3 regions of the Massilia sp. DJPM01 genome follow, and region 2 is predicted to be linked to each of the others. Evidence: predicted binding sites of a transcription regulator. Region 2 holds the regulator's gene; each other region holds the start of a gene.

What was found. Region 2 encodes HrcA, which represses chaperone genes, less so after heat shock. Its sites were predicted from a motif close to TTAGCACTCNNNNNNNNNGAGTGCTAA; they were not measured.
Region 1: groES (co-chaperone GroES) is a predicted target of HrcA. The motif match lies at 2,433-2,459, and genes of this name have one in related genera.
Region 3: rpoH (RNA polymerase sigma factor RpoH) is a predicted target of HrcA. The motif match lies at 4,578-4,604, and genes of this name have one in related genera.

The regions. Positions count from the first base shown of each region.
Region 1 covers NZ_JAQOZV010000064.1:756-7,405, reverse strand. The annotation lists gene PO883_RS28950 (EVE domain-containing protein) at 815-1,279, opposite strand; RNA gene ssrS (6S RNA) at 1,389-1,569, opposite strand; gene PO883_RS28940 (cell division protein ZapA) at 1,614-1,925, opposite strand; gene zapB (cell division protein ZapB) at 1,922-2,182, opposite strand; gene groES (co-chaperone GroES) at 2,571-2,861, shown strand; gene groL (chaperonin GroEL) at 2,955-4,601, shown strand; gene PO883_RS28920 (PAS domain-containing methyl-accepting chemotaxis protein) at 4,924-6,534, shown strand; gene PO883_RS28915 (OmpA family protein) at 6,591-6,650, opposite strand, start outside.
Region 2 covers NZ_JAQOZV010000058.1:24,634-31,283, forward strand. The annotation lists gene PO883_RS27785 (barstar family protein) at 2-328, opposite strand; gene PO883_RS27790 (biopolymer transporter ExbD) at 330-752, opposite strand; gene PO883_RS27795 (MotA/TolQ/ExbB proton channel family protein) at 763-1,419, opposite strand; gene dapB (4-hydroxy-tetrahydrodipicolinate reductase) at 1,428-2,237, opposite strand; gene PO883_RS27805 (outer membrane protein assembly factor BamE) at 2,269-2,829, opposite strand; gene fur (ferric iron uptake transcriptional regulator) at 2,920-3,348, shown strand; gene hrcA (heat-inducible transcriptional repressor HrcA) at 3,370-4,386, opposite strand; gene PO883_RS27820 (HAD family hydrolase) at 4,514-5,230, opposite strand; gene PO883_RS27825 (hypothetical protein) at 5,433-6,041, shown strand; gene PO883_RS27830 (hypothetical protein) at 6,092-6,650, shown strand, end outside.
Region 3 covers NZ_JAQOZV010000004.1:113,323-119,972, reverse strand. The annotation lists gene PO883_RS04425 (MerR family transcriptional regulator) at 1-107, shown strand, start outside; gene ftsY (signal recognition particle-docking protein FtsY) at 230-1,381, shown strand; gene PO883_RS04415 (cell division ATP-binding protein FtsE) at 1,388-2,062, shown strand; gene ftsX (permease-like cell division protein FtsX) at 2,059-2,979, shown strand; gene PO883_RS04405 (Rpn family recombination-promoting nuclease/putative transposase) at 3,144-4,085, opposite strand; gene PO883_RS04400 (hypothetical protein) at 4,181-4,336, opposite strand; gene rpoH (RNA polymerase sigma factor RpoH) at 4,730-5,629, shown strand; gene PO883_RS04390 (PEP-CTERM sorting domain-containing protein) at 5,875-6,372, shown strand; gene PO883_RS04385 (PEP-CTERM sorting domain-containing protein) at 6,550-6,650, shown strand, end outside.

The sequences.
Region 1 (6,650 bases), on a different contig from region 2:
GTTCGATCACCTGGTAGGAGGTGCCGCTCAGGTTGAGCTGGCCGATCAGGGAATCGATGTGGGGCCAGCGCGCCAGCAGGGTGAAGTCGCGCCGGTACAGCGAAATGCTGGCGCCCTCGCCGAGCGTGATGCGCTGGTAGAAGTCGCTCAGCGAGGTGCATGAAAAGCCGACCAGCACGATGGCGAGCAATTCACCCTGGGGACCATTCACCCGGCGGCTCAGGTAAAACGTCCACTGGCCGTTGCCCTTGTTGCGCACCGGCTTGCTGAAGTACAAGCCCTGTCCGGGATTGAGCAGATGCGCCTTGAAGTAATCGCGGTCGGCCAGGTTGATCGCGGGCGCCGGCCAGGAACGCGTGAAATTGACCACATCGCCATTGGCCGCGACGATGCTGACCACGTCGACCTGGGGCAGGCCGCGCGCCTTGTCGCGCATGCTCAGGAACTCGGCCTGGCCGCCCAGGCGCGCGCGCAGGCTGGCATCGCCGTCGACCCCGGCGGCCCGGACCGAATCGGCGACGCTATCGAGGACCAGGGAGGCCGACGTCACTTGCTGCCCGATGTGCTCGGCCAGCACCAGCGACAGATTGCTCAGTTGCTTGCGCCATTCGTTGATGGTCTGTTCGCGCGCTGTCCAGCTGGCCGCGCCTAGCGAGGCCAGGATGGCCGTGACCAGGAAACCGCCAAACAGCAAAGCGATATGGCTGGCGCGGAGTCGGTAGCGCGGACGCTCGCTGGTGTGGAGAGGCATGCAGACACGATAGCATCGGCGCCCCCCGCCTGGCACGTGGTGTTGCCTATAAGGTACAGTTTGCTAAGGCTGGCCGAGCAAGGCCTCGATGGCATGCCATTCGTGCGGCTCGACCGGCATCACCGACAGGCGGCTGCCCTTGGCCAGCAGGCGCATGCCGGCCAGCGCGGGCACGGTGCGCAGCTCTTTCAGGCTCAGCAGGGCGGTCTTGCGCAGCGCGCGCACGTCGACGCCGACCCAGCGCGGCTGCTCCGGCGTGGCCTTGGGATCATGATACGGGCTGGCGCGGTCGAACTGGGTGGCGTCCGGATAGGCCGGTGAGCACACCTGGACGATGCCGGCGATGCCCGGTTCGGCGCAGCTGGAATGGTAGAACAGGACCAGGTCGCCTTCGCGCATGGCGTCGCGCATGAAATTACGCGCCTGGTAATTGCGCACGCCAAACCAGGCCAGCGTGCGCTGCGGCGCGGCCAGCACATCGTCGATACTCACTTCGTCCGGTTCGGACTTCATCAGCCAATAAGCCATGCGGGATGCTCCGTTGGCGCCGCGCGGCCGCCGCAAAGACAACACGCGCAAAGCGCGCGCCCATAAAAAAACGGTTGCGCACCGAATGCTTGCAACCGCTCGTGAAAATCAGCACCCCGCCTGTGCCGTTCTTGCCGGCATCCCGAACCTAATGGTTCAAGGTGGTCGCAGTTAGTCCAATTTCGGGTTCGTCGAACAAGCGACGCTCACTCCCATCGAACAAAATCCCGCAACCGGTGCACATAAATGGTTCAAGGAATATATGGCAATCGCGAACACCGCAGGGTGAGACGCAGTTTACTCCGATGTGCCGTCATGTCAAACGAAATTAGCCTCAGAACAGATTTTCCTGGGGGGTCAGGGCGTTATCGAGCACCGTGTGCATGTCGCCGAGCTTCTGCTTGACTTCCAGGATCGTCATTTCGGACAGCGGCCCCTGGGGCGTTTTCACCGACAGGAATTCGGCGGCAACGCTGAGCGCGGCCATGACGGCGATGCGGTCGTTTCCCTTGACCTTGCCCGAATCGCGCAAGGCGCACATTTTCCCGTCGAGATAGCTCACCGCTTCCTGCAAGGTGCGTTCCTCGCCCTCTTGGCAGACGAGGCGGTAGGCGCTGCCCATGAGCGTGACATTCAGCTGGATCATTGCGCGACCTCATCATGTTTTTCAGGCGCGACGGCCGGGGCGTTCGGATCGGGCATTTGCGAGAGCAAGGTTTCGACGCGGCGCTGCACTTCGTGCATGCGCCCCACGCATTCCTCGTTTTCGGCGCACAGCGCCGCGTTCGACTGGCGCAGTTGCACATTCGCCTGGCGCAGCTGGGCGTTCTCGCTGCGAAGTGAGAGGGTCAACGCGGCAAGCCGGTCGATTTTTTCGGATAGTTCGTCGAATTCAGAAATCATCCCGTAACTATAGGGGTGCGAAGGAAAGTCCGTCAACCGAATCAGTAAGAGGGGTAGACGATTGATGTAAGGGGATGTAAGAGCGCCCGGCGCACGGCGCCGCCTGCGCCAGCGCCGATCGCACCCGCATCCGCCCTTGAGAACGATCCGGTTTCGGGCTGCGCGGCGTGCCCGCGGTTTGCGCCAGATCAAGCTCATCTATTAAATAGTCAACGGGACGCCTTGAAAAACACCTTGACCGTCCCTATAATTAGCACTCGTTAGTAGAGAGTGCTAACAACTCTTTCTAGTCTCTGCGGCAACACCGCGAGGCATGTTGAAACACCGGGAACGCCCAGGGCGGTCCTGACCAATAGCTACTAAACCACTGAATATTAAGGAGTTTTGCATGAACCTTCGCCCATTGCACGATCGCGTTATCGTCAAGCGTCTCGACCAGGAAACCAAAACTGCGTCCGGCCTCATCATTCCTGACGCAGCTGCCGAAAAACCGGATCAAGGCGAAATCTTGGCTGTAGGCAACGGTAAAGTCCAGGACGACGGCAAAGTACGCGCGCTGGAAGTGAAAGTCGGCGACCGCGTCCTGTTCGGCAAATACTCCGGCCAAACCGTCAAGGTCGACGGCGAAGAGCTGCTGGTGATGCGTGAAGAAGACATCATGGCCGTCCTGGTCAAGTGATCGATCCGGGTCGGGAATCGTTCCTGATCCGCGCACGTCCTTTCCTTAAGAATTCCTCGCGATAGTTATCTACGCATAACGGAGAAAATAAACATGGCAGCTAAAGATGTAGTATTCGGCGACGCAGCGCGCGCCAAAATGGTTGAAGGCGTCAATATCCTCGCCAACGCAGTCAAAGTCACCCTGGGCCCGAAAGGCCGCAACGTGGTGCTCGAGCGCTCGTTCGGCGCGCCGACCGTCACCAAGGATGGTGTGTCGGTTGCCAAGGAAATCGAACTCAAAGACAAGCTCATGAACATGGGCGCGCAAATGGTCAAGGAAGTTGCTTCCCGCACCAGCGACAACGCCGGCGACGGCACCACCACCGCGACCGTGCTGGCACAAGCCATCGTGCGCGAAGGCATGAAGTTCGTTGCCGCCGGCATGAACCCAATGGATCTGAAGCGCGGCATCGACAAGGCAGTTGCTGCCACCGTCGAAGAGCTGGCCAAGATCGCCAAGCCATGCACCACCACCAAGGAAATCGCCCAGGTCGGCGCCATTTCCGCCAACTCGGACTATTCGATCGGCGAGCGCATCGCTGAAGCGATGGAAAAAGTCGGCAAGGAAGGCGTCATCACCGTTGAAGACGGCAAATCCCTGAACGACGAACTCGACATCGTCGAAGGCATGCAGTTCGACCGCGGCTACCTGTCGCCTTACTTCATCAACAACCCGGACAAGCAAGTTGCCATCCAGGATAGCCCGTTCGTCCTGCTGTGCGACAAGAAGATCTCGAACATCCGCGATCTGCTGCCGATCCTGGAACAAGTCGCCAAAGCCGGCCGTCCGCTGCTGATCATCGCGGAAGACATCGAAGGCGAAGCGCTGGCCACCCTGGTTGTGAACAACATCCGCGGCATCCTGAAAACCTGCGCAGTCAAAGCCCCAGGCTTCGGCGACCGCCGCAAGGCCATGCTGGAAGACATCGCTGTCCTGACCGGCGGCCAGGTCATCGCTGAAGAAGTCGGCCTGACCCTGGAAAAGGTCACCCTGGCAGAGCTGGGCCAAGCCAAGCGCGTTGAAGTGGGCAAGGAAAACACCATCATCATCGACGGTGCCGGCCAGGCAGAAGCGATCGAAGCGCGCGTCAAGCAAGTGCGCGTCCAGATCGAAGAAGCGACTTCCGACTACGACCGTGAAAAACTGCAAGAGCGCGTTGCCAAGCTGGCAGGCGGCGTTGCAGTGATCAAGGTTGGCGCAGCCACCGAAGTCGAAATGAAAGAAAAGAAAGCCCGCGTTGAAGATGCACTGCACGCTACCCGCGCTGCCGTGGAAGAAGGCATCGTTCCTGGCGGCGGCGTTGCCCTGCTGCGCGCACGTGCCAACATCAAGGTCAAAGGCGACAATCCTGACCAGGACGCCGGTATCAAGATCGTCCTGCGCGCCATGGAAGAGCCACTGCGCATGATCGTTCAAAACGCTGGCGAAGAATCGTCGGTCGTGGTTGCAGCAGTGTTGGCCGGCAGCGGCAACTACGGCTACAACGCAGCGAACGGCACCTACGGCGACATGGTCGAAATGGGTGTTCTGGATCCAGCCAAAGTCACCCGTTCGGCACTGCAAAACGCAGCATCGATCGCTGGCCTGATGCTGACCACCGACGCCATGGTCTGCGAACTGGCGGAAGACAAGCCAGCTGGCGGCATGGGCGGCATGGGTGGTATGGGCGGCATGGGCGGCATGGACGGCATGATGTAATTGCCTGATACGCCGGAGCGCGGCTGGTCCGCCTCCGCTGGCATCGAACAGCCTGCAAGGTTTGCGCCTTGCAGGCTTTTTTCATGGCTGACGTTTTCTCCGCAAAAAAGCCCGTACGGTCCTCGCCGTGCGGGCTTTTTACATTCGCGGCAAGCTTGCCCGCAACGTCACGGGGGTGGCGTTCGTTGTAGTCAAACTGAAACTAACTTTACCAAAAGTACCATTTATTGCCAAACTGCTGGTTTTTGGCATGGGCCCATGTTAAATGTATTCACAGGGAATTTATCCACATACATATCAATCACCCTTGGGAACGACAGCCATGCGTAACAACACCCCCGTAACGAATGTCGAGTACATCCTCCGCGATAGCGAAACGATTGTTTCCAAAACCGATTTGCAGGGCAATATCACCTACGTGAATCTCGATTTCATCCGTATCAGCGGTTTCAGCGAAGCCGAACTGATCGGATCGCCGCAAAACCTGGTCCGCCACCCGGACATGCCGGCCGCGGCGTTTGCCGATTTCTGGCGCACTATCCGCAGCGGCAAGGCATGGACTGGCCTGGTCAAGAACCGCTGCAAGAACGGTGACCACTATTGGGTGGAAGCGACCGCGGCGCCGGTGATCGAGCAAGGCCGCATCGTGGGTTTCACCTCGATTCGCGTCAAGCCCAGCCGTGCACACGTGAGCGCCGCCGAGCAAGCCTACCGGGCGCTCAACGATGGCCGCGGCGGGCTCGAGGTGCGCGCCGGGGCCGTGCTGCGCCGCTCGGCGCTGCACCGCCTGAACCTGTTCGCCACCCTGTCGCTGGGTGCGCGCATCGGCGCCTCGAGCTTGCTGGTGGCGCTGCTGTTCATCGTGAGCCAGTGCGCGGACGGCGGCGCGGCGCGGCTGACGGCAGCGGCACTGGGACTGTGCGTCAGCTTGCTGTCGGGATTGTTGCTGTATCGCGCCGTCGTACCTCCCCTGCGGCGCGCCAGGAGCGATATCGCGCGCATGAGCGCCGGCGACCTGACGGGCCGCATCCATGCCGGCGGCAACGACGAACTCGCCCACGTGCTCGGCGCGCTCGGGGTACTGCAGACCAATGTCAGGCTGCTGGTCGGCCAGATCAAGGAAGTGACCGGCGTCGTCAGCCATGGCGCCGGCGACATCGCGGCAGGCAATGCCGACCTGTCGGCGCGCACCGAAGCCCAGGCCAGCTCGCTCGAAGAAACGGCGTCGTCGATGGAAGAAATCAGCAGCACGGTAAAACAGAATGCGGACAATGCGCGCCAGGCGAACCTGCTGGCCACGGCCGCCGCCGCCACTGCCGTCCAGGGCGGGCACGCCGTCGCCCAGGTCGTTGGCACCATGGGATCGATACGGGACAGTTCGCGCAAGATCGTCGACATCATCAGCGTCATCGACAGCATTGCATTCCAGACCAACATCCTGGCGCTGAACGCGGCGGTGGAGGCGGCGCGCGCCGGCGAGCAGGGTCGCGGCTTCGCGGTGGTGGCCAGCGAAGTGCGCGTCCTGGCGCAACGCTCGGCCGCGGCCGCCAAGGAAATCAAGGCCTTGATCAATGACTCGGTCGACAAAGTCGATGCGGGCAGCGCGCTGGTCGACAGTGCGGGAAAGACCATGGACCAGATCGTGACATCGGTCAAGCAGGTGGCAGGCATCGTCAACGACATCAGTCTGGCCAGCCGCGAGCAAAGCGAGGGCATCGACCAGGTCACCCAAGCCGTGTCGCAGATGGATGAAATCACTCAGAGGAACGCCGCAGTCGTGGAAGAGGCCGCTGCAGCGGCCGCGCAAATGCAGGAACAGGCACTCAAGCTGACGCGGCTGGTCGATGCCTTCAGGCTGGTGTCCGATGCCGCGCCAGGCCGGGAAACGCGGTATCTGGCCCGTCCCGCCGCGCCGCGCCGGGCGCTCTCATAGGCGCTCCGGAACGTGCCGCGCGCCCTGGCGTTACAGGCGGTATGACGCCGGTATCGTCAGTGTCCGGCTGCGCCTCTCGGTCCCACCAGTTGCACTTCGACCCGGTTGTTACGGGC
Region 2 (6,650 bases):
GTCAGCGCAACACCAGCGCCAGCGCCGGCTTTTCGCCGTAATCCTCGTAGCGCTCGTTGATGCCGGCGATGCAGAAAGTCATCTCGTCGAGCAGGTCGGGCACGCGCTCGCGCATCGATGCGGCGTCCTTGACGACGATTTCCAGCACCTCGTTCGGTTTCAGCCGGAATTTGGTCATGCCGTCTTCGTCGCGCAGATAGCTCAGGCAATCGACCCAGGCATCCATCGTGTTGGCGTAAAACTCGGGAAACCCGAACGCCGCGCGGCTTTCGGAATGAAAGGTATCCCAGCCGAGGATCGAGGCACCATTGAGTTCAGCGCTGGCCATGTTATTTCTCCTTTTTTGGATCGGTCACGAAGCCCAGCTTGCTCAATCCATGGGACTGTGCCGCCGCCATGACCTGGGCCACGACTTCGTAACGGGTGTTTTTGTCTGCGCGCAGCTGCAGTTCGGGCTGCGGGGCCTGGCGCGCGGCCTGCAGCAGGCGCGCGTCGAGTCCGGGCGCGTCGACCTGCTCCCCGCCCCAATGCAGCACGCCGGCCGCATCGATGGCGATGGTGACCGTGTGCGGCTGCTGCTGCGCTGCCGCGGCCTGCGCGCGCGGCAGGTCGAGCTTGACCGCATGCGTGAACATGGGCGCAGTGATGATGAAAATGACGAGCAGCACCAGCATCACGTCGACCATCGGGGTCACGTTAATATCGCTCATCATCGACTGCTGGCGCGATGGATTGAAGCTGCCGAATGCCATGCCGTTCCCCTTATTTGCTGAAGTAGGAATGCAAATCGTGGGCAAATCCGTCCAGCTCGGCGAGGGTCAGCCGGTTCAGGCGGTTCAATCCGTTATACGCCAACACGGCGGGAATGGCCACCACCAGCCCGAAGCCGGTCATGATCAGGGCTTCCCCGACCGGCCCGGCGATCTTGTCGATCTGCACGATGCCGGCCGCGGACACATTCGACAGCGCATGATAAATCCCCCACACGGTGCCCAGCAGGCCCACGAACGGAGCGGTGGCGCCGATCGAGGCCAGCACGGTCAGTCCGCTTTCGATGCGATGGGTGGCGCGCGTGATTTCCTGGCGCAGCACGCGGATGATCTGTTCGTCCTTGCTCATTGCGCCGGCCAGGGTGGCGCCGCCAGCGGCATGCGCCAGCCCTTGCGCGGGCAGCGGCGCATAGATGCGCTCGCGGTCGGCCAGGCTCAGGAGGTCAATGCCGTCCTGCAGGGTGGGGGCGCCCCAGAAGGCGTCCAGCGCCGGCGCCGCGCGGCGCACGCGCCAGGTGCTGAGCGCCTTGGACAGGATGAAGAACCAGCTCACCAGCGACATCAGCATCAGCACATACGCCACCGCGTGGCTGATCGCGTCGCCCTGTTCCCAGTAGCGCGCGACGCTGAAGTGATTGACAGGTGGCATGGCGCCGCCTAGTCCTTGAGTGCCAGCACGTCCTGCATGTCGTACAAGCCGGTCGCCTTGCCGGCCAGGAAGCGGCAGGCGCGCAGCGCGCCGTTGGCGTAGCTGGCCCGGCTGCTGGACTTGTGGCTGATCTCGATGCGCTCGCCGGTGCCGGCAAACAGCACGGTATGGTCGCCGATGATGTCGCCGCCGCGGATGGTGGCAAAGCCGATGGTCGACGGATCGCGCTCGCCGGTGACGCCTTCGCGCCCGTACACGGCGCATTCCTTGAGGTCGCGCCCGAGCGCGTCGGCAATCACTTCGCCCATTTTCAAGGCGGTGCCGGACGGCGCATCGACCTTGTGGCGGTGGTGCGCTTCGATGATTTCGATGTCGTAGCCCTCGGACAGGCTTTTGGCGGCCAGTTCGAGCAGCTTGAGGGTGACGTTCACGCCCACGCTCATGTTGGGCGCGAACATGATCGCGGTCTTTTCGGCGGCGGCGGCAATCGCGGCCTTGCCGGCATCATCGAAACCGGTGGTGCCGATGATCAGCTTGATGCCATGGGCGGCGCAATATTCCAGATGCCTGAGCGTGCCTTCGGGACGGGTGAAGTCGATCAGGTAACCAGCCCCGGCCAGGCCGGCGGCAAGGTCCGCTTCGATCCTGATGCCGGCCGGTTGGCCGCCAAAGGCGCCCGCGTCCTGGCCGATCGATGGCGAACCTGCCAGGCCGAGCGCGCCGGCCAGCACCGCGTCGGGCGCGGCAGCGACCGCATCGATCAGCATCCGTCCCATACGCCCATCGGCGCCCGCTACTGCAATTTTCATCTGCGTCATTTTGCTACCCTCGTGCTACCCGTGCGATGGCTTATTTGTTGATCTTGATCGAGGCCGAACCGGCTTCTTCGCGCTTCGGCGCTTCCTTGGCGGCCACCTTGGACGGACCGGCGATGCGCGCGATGTATTCCTTCTCGGTCGGCAGGTTGCCGCCGTCGAATTTCTCGACCTTGTTATCCTTGAAGTAGACCGTCACCCGGCTGCTGGTCAGCTCGCCATCGCCGCGCGCCAGGTAGAACGGGAAATCCCAGCGGTCGGCGTGGAAGACGTCGGTCAGCAGCGGCGTGCCGAGCAGGAACTTGACCTGTTCGCGGGTCTGGCCCACCTTGAGCTGGGTCAGCATTTCCTGGGAAATGAAGTTGCCTTGCTGGATGTCCGGACGATACGGCGAGAAGATCCACAGGAACTTCTGCAGCTTGCTGGCCTGGACGGTCTGGGCGCCGGAGTCTGGCGAGGTACTGACCGGGACCACGGGATCCTTGGCGCCGCCGAACATGGAGCAGCCCGACAGGCTCAGGACGGCGCCGGCCAGGGTCGCCACGAGCGGGGCGCGCAAGCTAAAACGGTGCAAAACGGCAGTATCGACAGGCATAGAGGACCTCAAATCGTTGTACGGAAGCCTAGGCACCTCCGTCTAAAACGCTATATGATAAAGCACTACGCCAATATACGAGTAACAAACATGAGTAACAATCCTAGCGACCTCAAGGCCAGCGGCCTGAAAGCCACCCTGCCCCGTCTGAAAATCCTCGAGATTTTCCAGAACAGCGAGGTGCGCCACCTGACAGCGGAAGATGTATACAAGATTTTGCTGACCGACAATATGGATGTCGGCCTGGCCACCGTGTACCGCGTACTGACCCAGTTCGAGCAAGCGGGCCTGCTCAACCGCAACCATTTTGAAACCGGCAAGGCGATCTTCGAGCTCAATGCCGGTTCGCACCACGACCACCTGGTGTGCCTCGATTGCGGCCGCGTGGAAGAGTTCTACGATGAAGAAATCGAATCGCGCCAGCACAAGGTCGCGGTCGAGCGCGGCTTCAAGATTGCCGAGCACGCACTGGCGATTTACGGTAATTGCGTCAAGCCGGCCTGCCCCCACAAAACCTGAAGCAGCGGCCGGCGCCGCTGTCTAGGAGTGGCTGAGCGCGTTCGACAGCAGCTTGGCCGTAATATCCACGATCGGAATCACGCGCTCGTAGGCCATGCGGGTCGGCCCGATCACGCCCAGGGTGCCGACGATCTTGCCGTTGACCTCGTACGGCGCCGTGACCACGCTCATTTCATCCATCGGCACCAGGTTCGATTCGCCGCCGATGAAGATCTGCACGCCTGTCGCCTTGCTCGACACGTCCAATAGCTGCATCAGCCCGGTCTTTTGCTCGAACATGTCGAACATCTGGCGCAGCGAGCTCATGTTCGACGACAGGTCCGACACGCTGAGCAGGTTGCGCTCGCCGGAAATGACCATATCGTCCGACTGGTCGGTCATCGCCTCGCTGCCGGCCTCGACCGCTGCCTGCATCAGGCTCCCCATATCGTCGCGCAGCTGGCGCAATTCACTGGACAGGCGCGTGCGCACGTCGTCGAACGACAGGCCGCCATAATTCTGGTTGATGTAATTGGCCGAGCGCACCAGCTGGGCCGGCGTGTAGTCGGCCTCGGTGAGCAGCAGGCGGTTTTGCACGTCGCCGCGCGGATCGACGATCACCAGCAGGATGCGCTTTTCCGACAAACGCAAGAATTCGATCTGCTGGAATACCGATTCGCGCCGCGGGCTCAGTACCACGCCGGCGAACTGCGACAGCGACGACAGCATCTGCGCCGCGTTGGCGATCATCTTTTGCGGTTGCTGGGCCGGCAGGCGCAGGCGGCCATCGACCGCGTGCTCGTCCAGATGTTGCACGGTTAACAAGGTATCGACAAAGATGCGGTAGCCGCGCGGGGTCGGAATGCGTCCGGCCGAGGTGTGCGGACTGGACACATACCCCAGTTCTTCCAGGTCGGCCATGATGTTGCGGATGGTCGCGGGCGAGAGGTCGAGTCCGGAAATTTTCGACAGCGCGCGCGACCCTACCGGCTGGCCGTCGGCAATATACCGTTCGACCAGGGCTTTGAGCAGCGTTTGCGCACGGGTATCGAGTTGCATGATTCTATGTGTGGTGCGAGGTGGACATGCACAAGTGTTGATCCGCTTATTATGCACGTTCGCAGGCGCGGTGTGCAGTTTAGCGCTTTTCCGGGCCGACGGGCGCCGCCCGTGCGCCCCGGCCGCCTCAGTCGTGCGCGCGCTTGAGCCAGTCGAGCAGCTCGTCGAAATTGCCGCAGATGGCGTCCGGCACCACCCCGTGCTCCAGGTGCAGCGCACTGCCGGTGCGGTTGAGCCAGACCGCGCGCAGCCCGGCGCGCTGGGCGCCCTGCACGTCGAGCAGCACATCGTCGCCCACGTACACGGCATCGGCCGGGTCGACCCCGAGTTCCACGCAGGCGGCCAGGAAGATGGCCGGGTCCGGCTTGGCGCGGCCGAACTGGCTGGCCGCCAGCGACACCTTGAAATGGTGCGACAAGCCGATCGCCTGCAAATCGGCATTGCCATTGCTAACCGAGCCAAGCAGGCTGCGGCCTTTCAGGCGCAGCAAGCCGGGCACCACGTCATCGTAGGGAATCACGGCATTGCGCGCCGCATAGAACTGGACCATGGCTTGCTCGACCTTGGCGGCATCTTCGCCGGCCGTCTCGAACGCCGACAGCAGGCCGGCGCGGCGCAGGGCGCCCAGGTCGAGCTGGAACTCGGGTTGCTGGGCCAGCAGCGCCAGGCGCGCCTGGCGCAGGGCGTCGACGGTGAAGCGCTCGGCCACGCGCGGCGCGTTGCTGTGCAGCCAGGCATGCAGGGTTTGCTCGGCCTGCAGGATGACCGGGGCGATCGGCCACAGGGTATCGTCCAGGTCGAACAGGATGGCTCTGGGCCAGGTGCGGCGCGGCGGAATGCTCATGTTCTGGCTCGGTAATGGGACAGGTTCCAGCATAACGAGGGCGGCGCCGAAAATCAATCGGCGCGCCGGGCGCGCCAGGTCCCTTGCACCCGTTACAAGGCAATGAGCCGCCGGGTTAACAAATGCACTAAAATGATGTCCACATCAGGCTGTCCATCGGCGGCCCAGCCTCCCACCTTACCGCATTCGTTTTGGAGAAAGTATGAAAAATCTGTACCTGCGTTCCGCCGTGGCACTGTCGTGCGCGCTGAGTCTGGCCGCTTGCGGCGGCGACGACGATGGCACCATGCAGCTGGGCGGCACCGTGGAAAATGTGACCGTATCCGGCCTGGTGTTGCAAAACAAGGGCGGCCCGGAACTCAAGGTCGAACCGAACGTGAGCACCTTCGTGTTTCCCGACCTGATCGCCACCAATACCGAATTCGACATCACCATCAAGTCGCCGCCATCGAACGCCACCTGCGCCATGGTCAATGGCAAGGGCAAATCGAGCGTCTACGGCGTCGGCAACATTACCGTGCGCTGCACCCTGATCCCGCATGATATCAAAGGCAAGATCACCGGCCTGACGAGCGGCCCGCTGGTCATCATCAACGGCAGCTATCGCCTCAGTATTGCGGCCAACTCCACCGAATTCAACATGACCACGCTGGCCGAGAATAAAAAAGACAAGCTCGGCCAGGTCGGCGAAACGATGGCCTACGGCCTGAGCGTGCTGCACCAGCCGCCGGGCTTGACTTGCCGGATTGACAACGCCATCGGCACGATGGGCAAAGCCGACGTCGACCATATCCTCATCACCTGCAACTGATCCCGGCAGCCGCCCCTGCGCGGGCGGCGCCCTTTCCCCTGGAGAATTCTATGAAGTTATCCGTCCTGCGCCATTCGCTGCTGCTGGCCCTCGTCGCGGGCCTGTCCGCTTGCGGCGGCAAAGCGACCTTCCCTGTCGAAGGCACCATTGAAAACCTGAAGTATTCCGGCCTGGTACTGAGCAACGTCGGCATGCAAGACCTCACGGTCGAGGCCAAGGCCACCACTTTCCGCTTCCCCAACACGATCGAATACGGCGTGCCCTACGATGTCCAGGTCAAAACCAGTGCGCTGCACCAGAAATGCACCTGGGACAACGGCAAGGACAACGCCGGACGCCAGGCTTCCATCAGCGTGATTATCAAGTGCATCGATAACGCCTTTTCGATCGGCGGCGCGGTCAAGGCGCTCGGCGCCGACGGCGGGGCCCGTACCTACACGGGCGAAGGCTTGGTGCTGATCAACGGCAGCAGCGACAAATACGCCGTCCCCAAGGACGCGACCGCCTACAAATTCGCCGGCGCGACCACCTTCGGCACCAGCTACGGCGTGTCGGTATTCAAGCAGCCGGATGGCGGCAAGTATGCCTGCACGGTCGAGCGCCGCGTAG
Region 3 (6,650 bases), on a different contig from region 2:
CCGCGCTGGCCCGGCGCCAGCTCGGGCCGAACCGGGTGCTCGACCTGCACGACATCGACGTGGCGCTGGCGCGCTGGCGGGCCCGGAACAGCGCTGTTGGCGCTTAGCGCCACATACTGGCCAGCCCGGCGCAGGAAACCCCGCCCTGCTCTGGTAAAATACGCGGCATCGATTTCGTCGTGCCCGGCGCCGCCGGGCATCAGCATGCTGCGCCCTCCAACACACTCCCATGTTTAGTTTTTTTAAGAAAAAACCGCCCGCTCCCGATCTTCCGCCGCCACCGCAGCCCGCTCCTCCTCCGCCGCTACCGGCCGTGCCCGCGCCAGTCGTGCCGCCCGCGCCGGTCGCCGCGCAGGCGCCTTCCGCACCGTCGTCACGCCGTTACGGCAGCACCTCGACCTTCGTCGCGCCGCCGCCGGCACCCGCCGCAAGCAGCGAACTGATTGCGGAAACCGCCGAGCGCCTCGGCAACGACGCCGACAGCAAAAGTTCCTGGATGGCGCGCCTGAAAGCGGGCTTGTCGAAGACCTCGAACAACCTCAGCCTGCTGTTCGTGGGCGCCCGCATCGACGAAGACCTGTACGAGGAACTCGAAGCGGCCCTGTTGATGTCCGACGCCGGCATGGATGCCACCGACTACCTGCTCACCGAACTGCGGCGCAAGGTAAAAGAAGACAAGCTGCTCGACGCGGCCGCCGTCAAGGCCGCGCTCAAGGTGCTCATGACCGACATGCTGCGCCCGCTCGTCAAGCCGCTCGAACTGGGCCGCCACGAACCGCTGGTGATGATGATCGCGGGTGTCAACGGCGCCGGCAAGACCACCACCATCGGCAAGCTCGCCAAGCACATGCAGAAATACGAGCAATCGGTGCTGCTGGCCGCCGGCGACACCTTCCGCGCCGCCGCGCGCGAGCAATTGATGGTCTGGGGCCAGCGCAACAACGTCACCGTGATCGCCCAGGAATCGGGCGACCCGGCCGCCGTGGCCTTCGACGCCGTGCAGTCCGGCAAGGCGCGCAAGATGAACGTGGTCATGGTCGACACGGCCGGCCGCCTGCCGACCCAGCTGCACCTGATGGAAGAATTGAAAAAAATCAAGCGCGTGATCGGCAAGGGCATGGATGGCGCCCCGCACGAAGTGCTGCTGGTCATCGACGGCAATACCGGCCAGAACGCCCTGGCCCAGGTCAAGGCCTTCGACGATGCCTTGCAGCTGACCGGCCTCGTGATCACCAAGCTGGACGGCACCGCCAAGGGTGGCGTGCTGGCCGCGATTGCCCGTACCCGCCCGATTCCCGTGTATTTCATCGGGGTCGGCGAAAAGATCGAAGACTTGCAACCGTTCAGCGCCGACGAATTCGTCGAGGCGCTGCTGGGATAAGCGCCCATGATCGAATTTCGCTGCGTCTCCAAAACCTACTCGGCCGATGCCACCGCCCTGCGCGAGGTGACCCTGAACATCGCGCGCGGCGAACTGGTCTACCTGGCCGGCCCGTCCGGCGCCGGCAAGTCGACCCTGCTGAAGATGATCGCGGCCATGGAGCGCCCCACCTCGGGCAGCGTACTGGTCAACGAACAGGATATCGGGCGCATGAAAAATGCCAGCCTGCCCTATCTGCGGCGCAATCTCGGCCTGATTTTCCAGCAGCAGCGCCTGCTGACCGACCGCTCGATCCTGGCCAATACCATGCTGCCGCTGCTGGTCACCGGCGCCTCCAAGGCCGAGGCCGAACTGCGGGCCCGCGCCGCGCTGGAAAAAGTCGGGCTGGAGGGGCGCGCGCTGGCCAGGCCGCTCGAATTGTCGGGCGGCGAACAGCAGCGCGTGGCGATTGCCCGCGCCATCGTCAACCGGCCCCAGATCATCCTGGCCGACGAACCCACCGCCAACCTCGACCGCGCCAGTGCCGACAAGGTGCTCGACGCCCTGCGCGCCTTTCATTCGGTGGGCGTGACCTGCCTGATCGCCACCCATGACGAACTGGTGCTGTACGACGCCGCACGCCAGGGCAGCGCGCGCGTGATCCGGCTCGACCATGGCGCCGTGGTGGGAGACGCCACATGAAGCGCTGGTTCCGCCAACACGGTTTCGCCATCGGCTCGGCGCTCGGCCAGCTGGGCAAGTCGCCGCTCAGCTTCCTGTTCAATGTGATCGTGGTCGCCATCGCGCTCACGCTGCCGTTCGCCGGCTTGACCCTGCTCGACAATGTGCGCCCGATGTCCGAGCAGTTGTCGGTCGAGCCGGAAATCAGCGTTTTCACCAGGGCCGAGACCACGCGCGAGCAGGCGCAGGCACTGGAACCGGCGATCCGCGCGATCCTGGCCGATCCCAAGTCGCGCATCGTGTTCGTGCCGCGCGAACAGGCGCTCGACAGCCTGAAAAGCAAGAGCGGCCTGGCCGACGTCCTGGCCACGCTGGGCGAAAATCCCCTGCCGGACGGCTATGTGTTAAAGCTCGACAGCTTCCGCAGCGTGAGCGAAGCGGGCAGCGTCGACGCCATCGCCGCGCGCCTGCGCGCCTTGCCGGGCGTGGACGCGGTGCAGGTCGATTCGGCCTGGGTCAAGCGCCTGGCCGCCCTGCTGCGCGTGCTGCGCCTGATCCTGCTGCTGCTGGCCGTGACCCTCGGCATGGTGGTCATTGCCGTGGTATTCAATACGATCCGCCTGCAGGTGCTGACCCAGCGCGACGAGATCGCCGTGAGCAAACTGATCGGCGCGACCGACGGCTTCATCCACCGTCCCTTCTATTACACCGGCGGCTTGCTGGGCTTGTGCGCCGGCGGCGTGGCGCTGGGCGCGGTGACCTTGTCATTGCAGCCTCTCAATACGGCCATCGGCGAGTTCGCGCGCCTGTACGGTTCATCCTTCCAGCTGGCGCCGCTCAATCCGGTGGCGATGGGCGTGCTGCTGGCCGTCAGCGCCGCGCTCGGCCTGGCCGGCGCGGTACTGTCGGTGCGCAGGCATCTGGCGCGTTTGCGCTAGCCAGGATAGGTCGCCAATGAGTATCTGCCTGGCCTTTCACGCACCTCGCGGCGCAAGCGCCAAGCTCTACTCATGACATATCGGACTACGTGGAAGTCGTGCCAGCGTCAAACACCGCCTGCAGGCTGGGCGCATTGAGGCTGCGCTCGAACCACTGTTCAAGCTCAGCCTGCGTGGCCTGAGCGATGCGCTGCGTTGCCGGCGCCGGCAACTCGCCGAAGCGGCTGCGCAACAGGCTGCCCAGCACCGCGCGAAGGGTAACGACTTGCCCTTCCGCCTTGCCCTTCCGCCTTGCCATCTTCCTTGGCTTTCTCCGCCAACGCGAATCCTTTTTGAAAGCCGAGTTCCTCGAACTCCTCGGCCCAGGTGTCAAGCTTACCTTTCATGTCAGCACCCTCCTCCAGACTGTCAACCACCACCAATGCCCGTTCGCTGGCTCCGCGCGCCAGCAGAGCATTGATCCACACCCGAACCGAACGCCGCAGGCTGGCTTGGGGCGCAGCTGCAAACCACGTTTTCAGGGCAGGTATAACCTGATCTAAGACATCGGGACCGACTGAAAGTTCAAACCGAAATAACAGCGCCAGCAGGCTGGCATTCGCTTCCAACGCTGTCCTGTCCAGGCGCTGCTGGTCGATCAGCACGTAGCGCTGGGATGGCTGCAATGCGGCCAGTTCAGCGGGCACTTGCATGAGAAGGCCGGCCAGGTCCGTGCTGGCGCTCCAGCGCGGCAAGCCGTTGTAGAACACCAGCGGCAGCACCGGCGGCAACAGCAGGCCAGGGGACAATGCGTGGCCCTTGATCAGGTCCTGGTACAGCAAGCCGATGTAGGTCTGCATGCGCAGCGCCATCCAGCGATCCACGCCGGACTGGCATTCCAGGAGGATGTACACGTAAAGAAACTCGTCGCCCAGCCGCACGCGCCAGACGAGATCGTCCTGGCGTGCAGACAAGCGCTCGCTCACATACGCCGGATTGACCCGCTCGAAGGCCGACAGCGGGATCTCGTCGAACAGCTTGGCGGAAGTAAAGTCGGTGATCAGGTCGCGCACCAGTTCCGGGTGGGCGAACAGCGAACGGTATCCGAGGTCGTGAAGGGCGGGCATGGCGCATTGTAGCGAGCGTCCCCGCCCTTCCTTTGCGCTACCTCAGGCGTGTGCGGGGCCGGCGCTCGCGGCGCGAGACGCACTATCCAGGGTGCTCACACCAGCGCGCTTGCTGCTGGCGGCCTTCGCCTATGCTTTGATGAGCAATCCGCGCCGCCTGCCTTGGCAAACATCATGTCCGTATCCGACCCGGCCCCGCCATACAGATCGTTGTCATTGTCGTCACCGTCCATGATAATGATCGGATTCATGGCGCGGCCTGACATGCGACGAGCGCCTTGCGTGCGTAAACGAACAGAGGCGATCCCCCTGATCGGCGACACTGGAACCGGGTTTAGATACTGCGCTGGCGCAAACGCATGGCGATCGGCCGCGCCGCAAATTTGATCTGGATCAAAGGACAAATGGCACCCTCCACTAGAGTGAAACTTGCGAATTTATGCTTGCCTCTAAGTAATATCATTTCGCTATCGCCGCCATATATTCTCGGCATTGGCACTCCACACGAGAGAGTGCTAATATAGGGTCTTGCATGGCGGGGAATCCCCGAAGCCACCGCTGGCATCAGACCGCAACAGTCGCCCCGGACCCGCATCCGGCCCGGGCATTCGATGATGCAGCACAGACACTCTACGAGGAAATACATGATGACGTTGTCCGCACAATCCGCATTGGTTCCGACCGGCAATCGTGCTTTAGGACTCGGTTTCACCGGCAATCTGGGCAATATCGACGCTTATATTTCGGCGGTCAACCGCCTGCCGATGCTGACCCACGAGGAAGAGATTTCCCTGGCTCAACGCCTGCAACAAAATAACGATCTCGCCGCCGCGCAAGAGCTGGTGCTGTCGCACCTGCGGCTGGTGGTGTCGATCGCGCGCGGCTACCTTGGCTACGGCCTGCCGCACGCCGATTTGATTCAAGAGGGCAATATCGGCCTGATGAAGGCGGTCAAGCGTTTCGATCCCGACCAGGGCGTGCGCCTGGTGTCGTACGCCATGCACTGGATCAAGGCGGAAATGCATGAGTACATCCTGAAGAACTGGCGCCTGGTCAAGGTCGCGACGACCAAAGCCCAGCGCAAGCTGTTCTTCAACCTGCGCAGCAACAAGCAGGGCCTCGATGCCATGACCCCAACCCAGATCGATGCGCTGGCCAAGCTGCTCGACGTCAAGCGCGAAGAAGTGATCGAGATGGAAACGCGCCTGTCGGGCCGCGACATCGCCCTCGAAGCGCCGACCGATGACGAAGACGACAAGTTCTCGCCGATCGCCTACCTGTCGTCGGACCTGTCCGAGCCGACCAAGGTGCTCGAAGCTGAACAGGTCACGCGCCTCCAATCGGAAGGCCTGGAAACGGCGCTGGGCAAGCTCGACGCCCGTTCGCGCCGCATCGTCGAAGCGCGCTGGCTGGCCAACGACGACGGTTCCGGCGCCACCTTGCACGCGCTGGCGGACGAATTCGGCGTCTCCGCCGAGCGTATCCGCCAGATCGAAAGTGCTGCCCTGAAGAAAATGAAAAGTGCGTTGTCGGCTTATATCTGAGCCCGCGCACGCCTGGCGCCCCCGCGCCGATGCCGCCTGGTGTAGACTAGGCGGCATTTTTTTCGTCAGTACAAAGCGTCAAGCTTGTACAAGTCAATACACTTGATTACATATTTATAATCCGAGATTGACGTATCATGCATACCGTGCCGGTGTCTGAGCGCGGCAATAACATGGGCCCCGAGCGCTGCCCCGCGCGCCGTCACAGCCTTTTTCACAGCCAAACATGAATAGGTAGTCAGCAAATGAAACACTTTACATGGACACGAAGCCTGGCCGTCCTGGTGCTGGCGCCCGGCCTGGCCGGCGCCGCACCGGCCCTGATCGAGTCCCCGGCCCTGAACAATATGAGCAAACGCTATGCTCAGCACGCCGGCATCGAACTGGCCGACAGCCGCGGCGTTGGCGCGTTCAGCCTGGGCGATGTCACCCGCGCCATGCACGGGCGTCCGGGCGAGGCCGCGCTCGCCGGCGAAGCCGACTTGAGCGGCGCCATCAGTGCCTACGCCAACGGCAATGTGCCCGCGTGGGGCGGCTCCGGCACGCGCCACGGCTTTGCGGAAGTACGCGCCAACTATGCCAAGGACGCCAGGAGCGGTTTCAGCGCCGCCAGCGCGCGCCCGAGCGTGGCCTCGCAGTCGGTCCCGGAACCGGAAACCTATGTGATGCTCGCCGTCGGCGTGGCCGTCATCGTCTTCACGCGCGGCACCCGCAAGCGCTTGCAGGACAGCCTCGACGCATGAACGGCCGGGCCGCCGCTGCTCCCCTTGGCGGCCGGGCGTGCTCAGCGATTGCCTCGGCGCGCCAAATATCTTTCTTACAATGTTTTACTTTGATGCCAGCCGGCCCTCGCTTATGATGGCAAGCCTGGTGCGCCGTTGCGGCGTTCGTCGATGTGACAATGAAGAGGAATGCGACCAATGAACTTGTTTAAATTGCAGATGGGCGCAGTGGCGCTGGCTTTTGCCTCCGCCACGGCATCGGCTGCGCCGACCGTCATCGAAGCGACCGGCTTCACGTT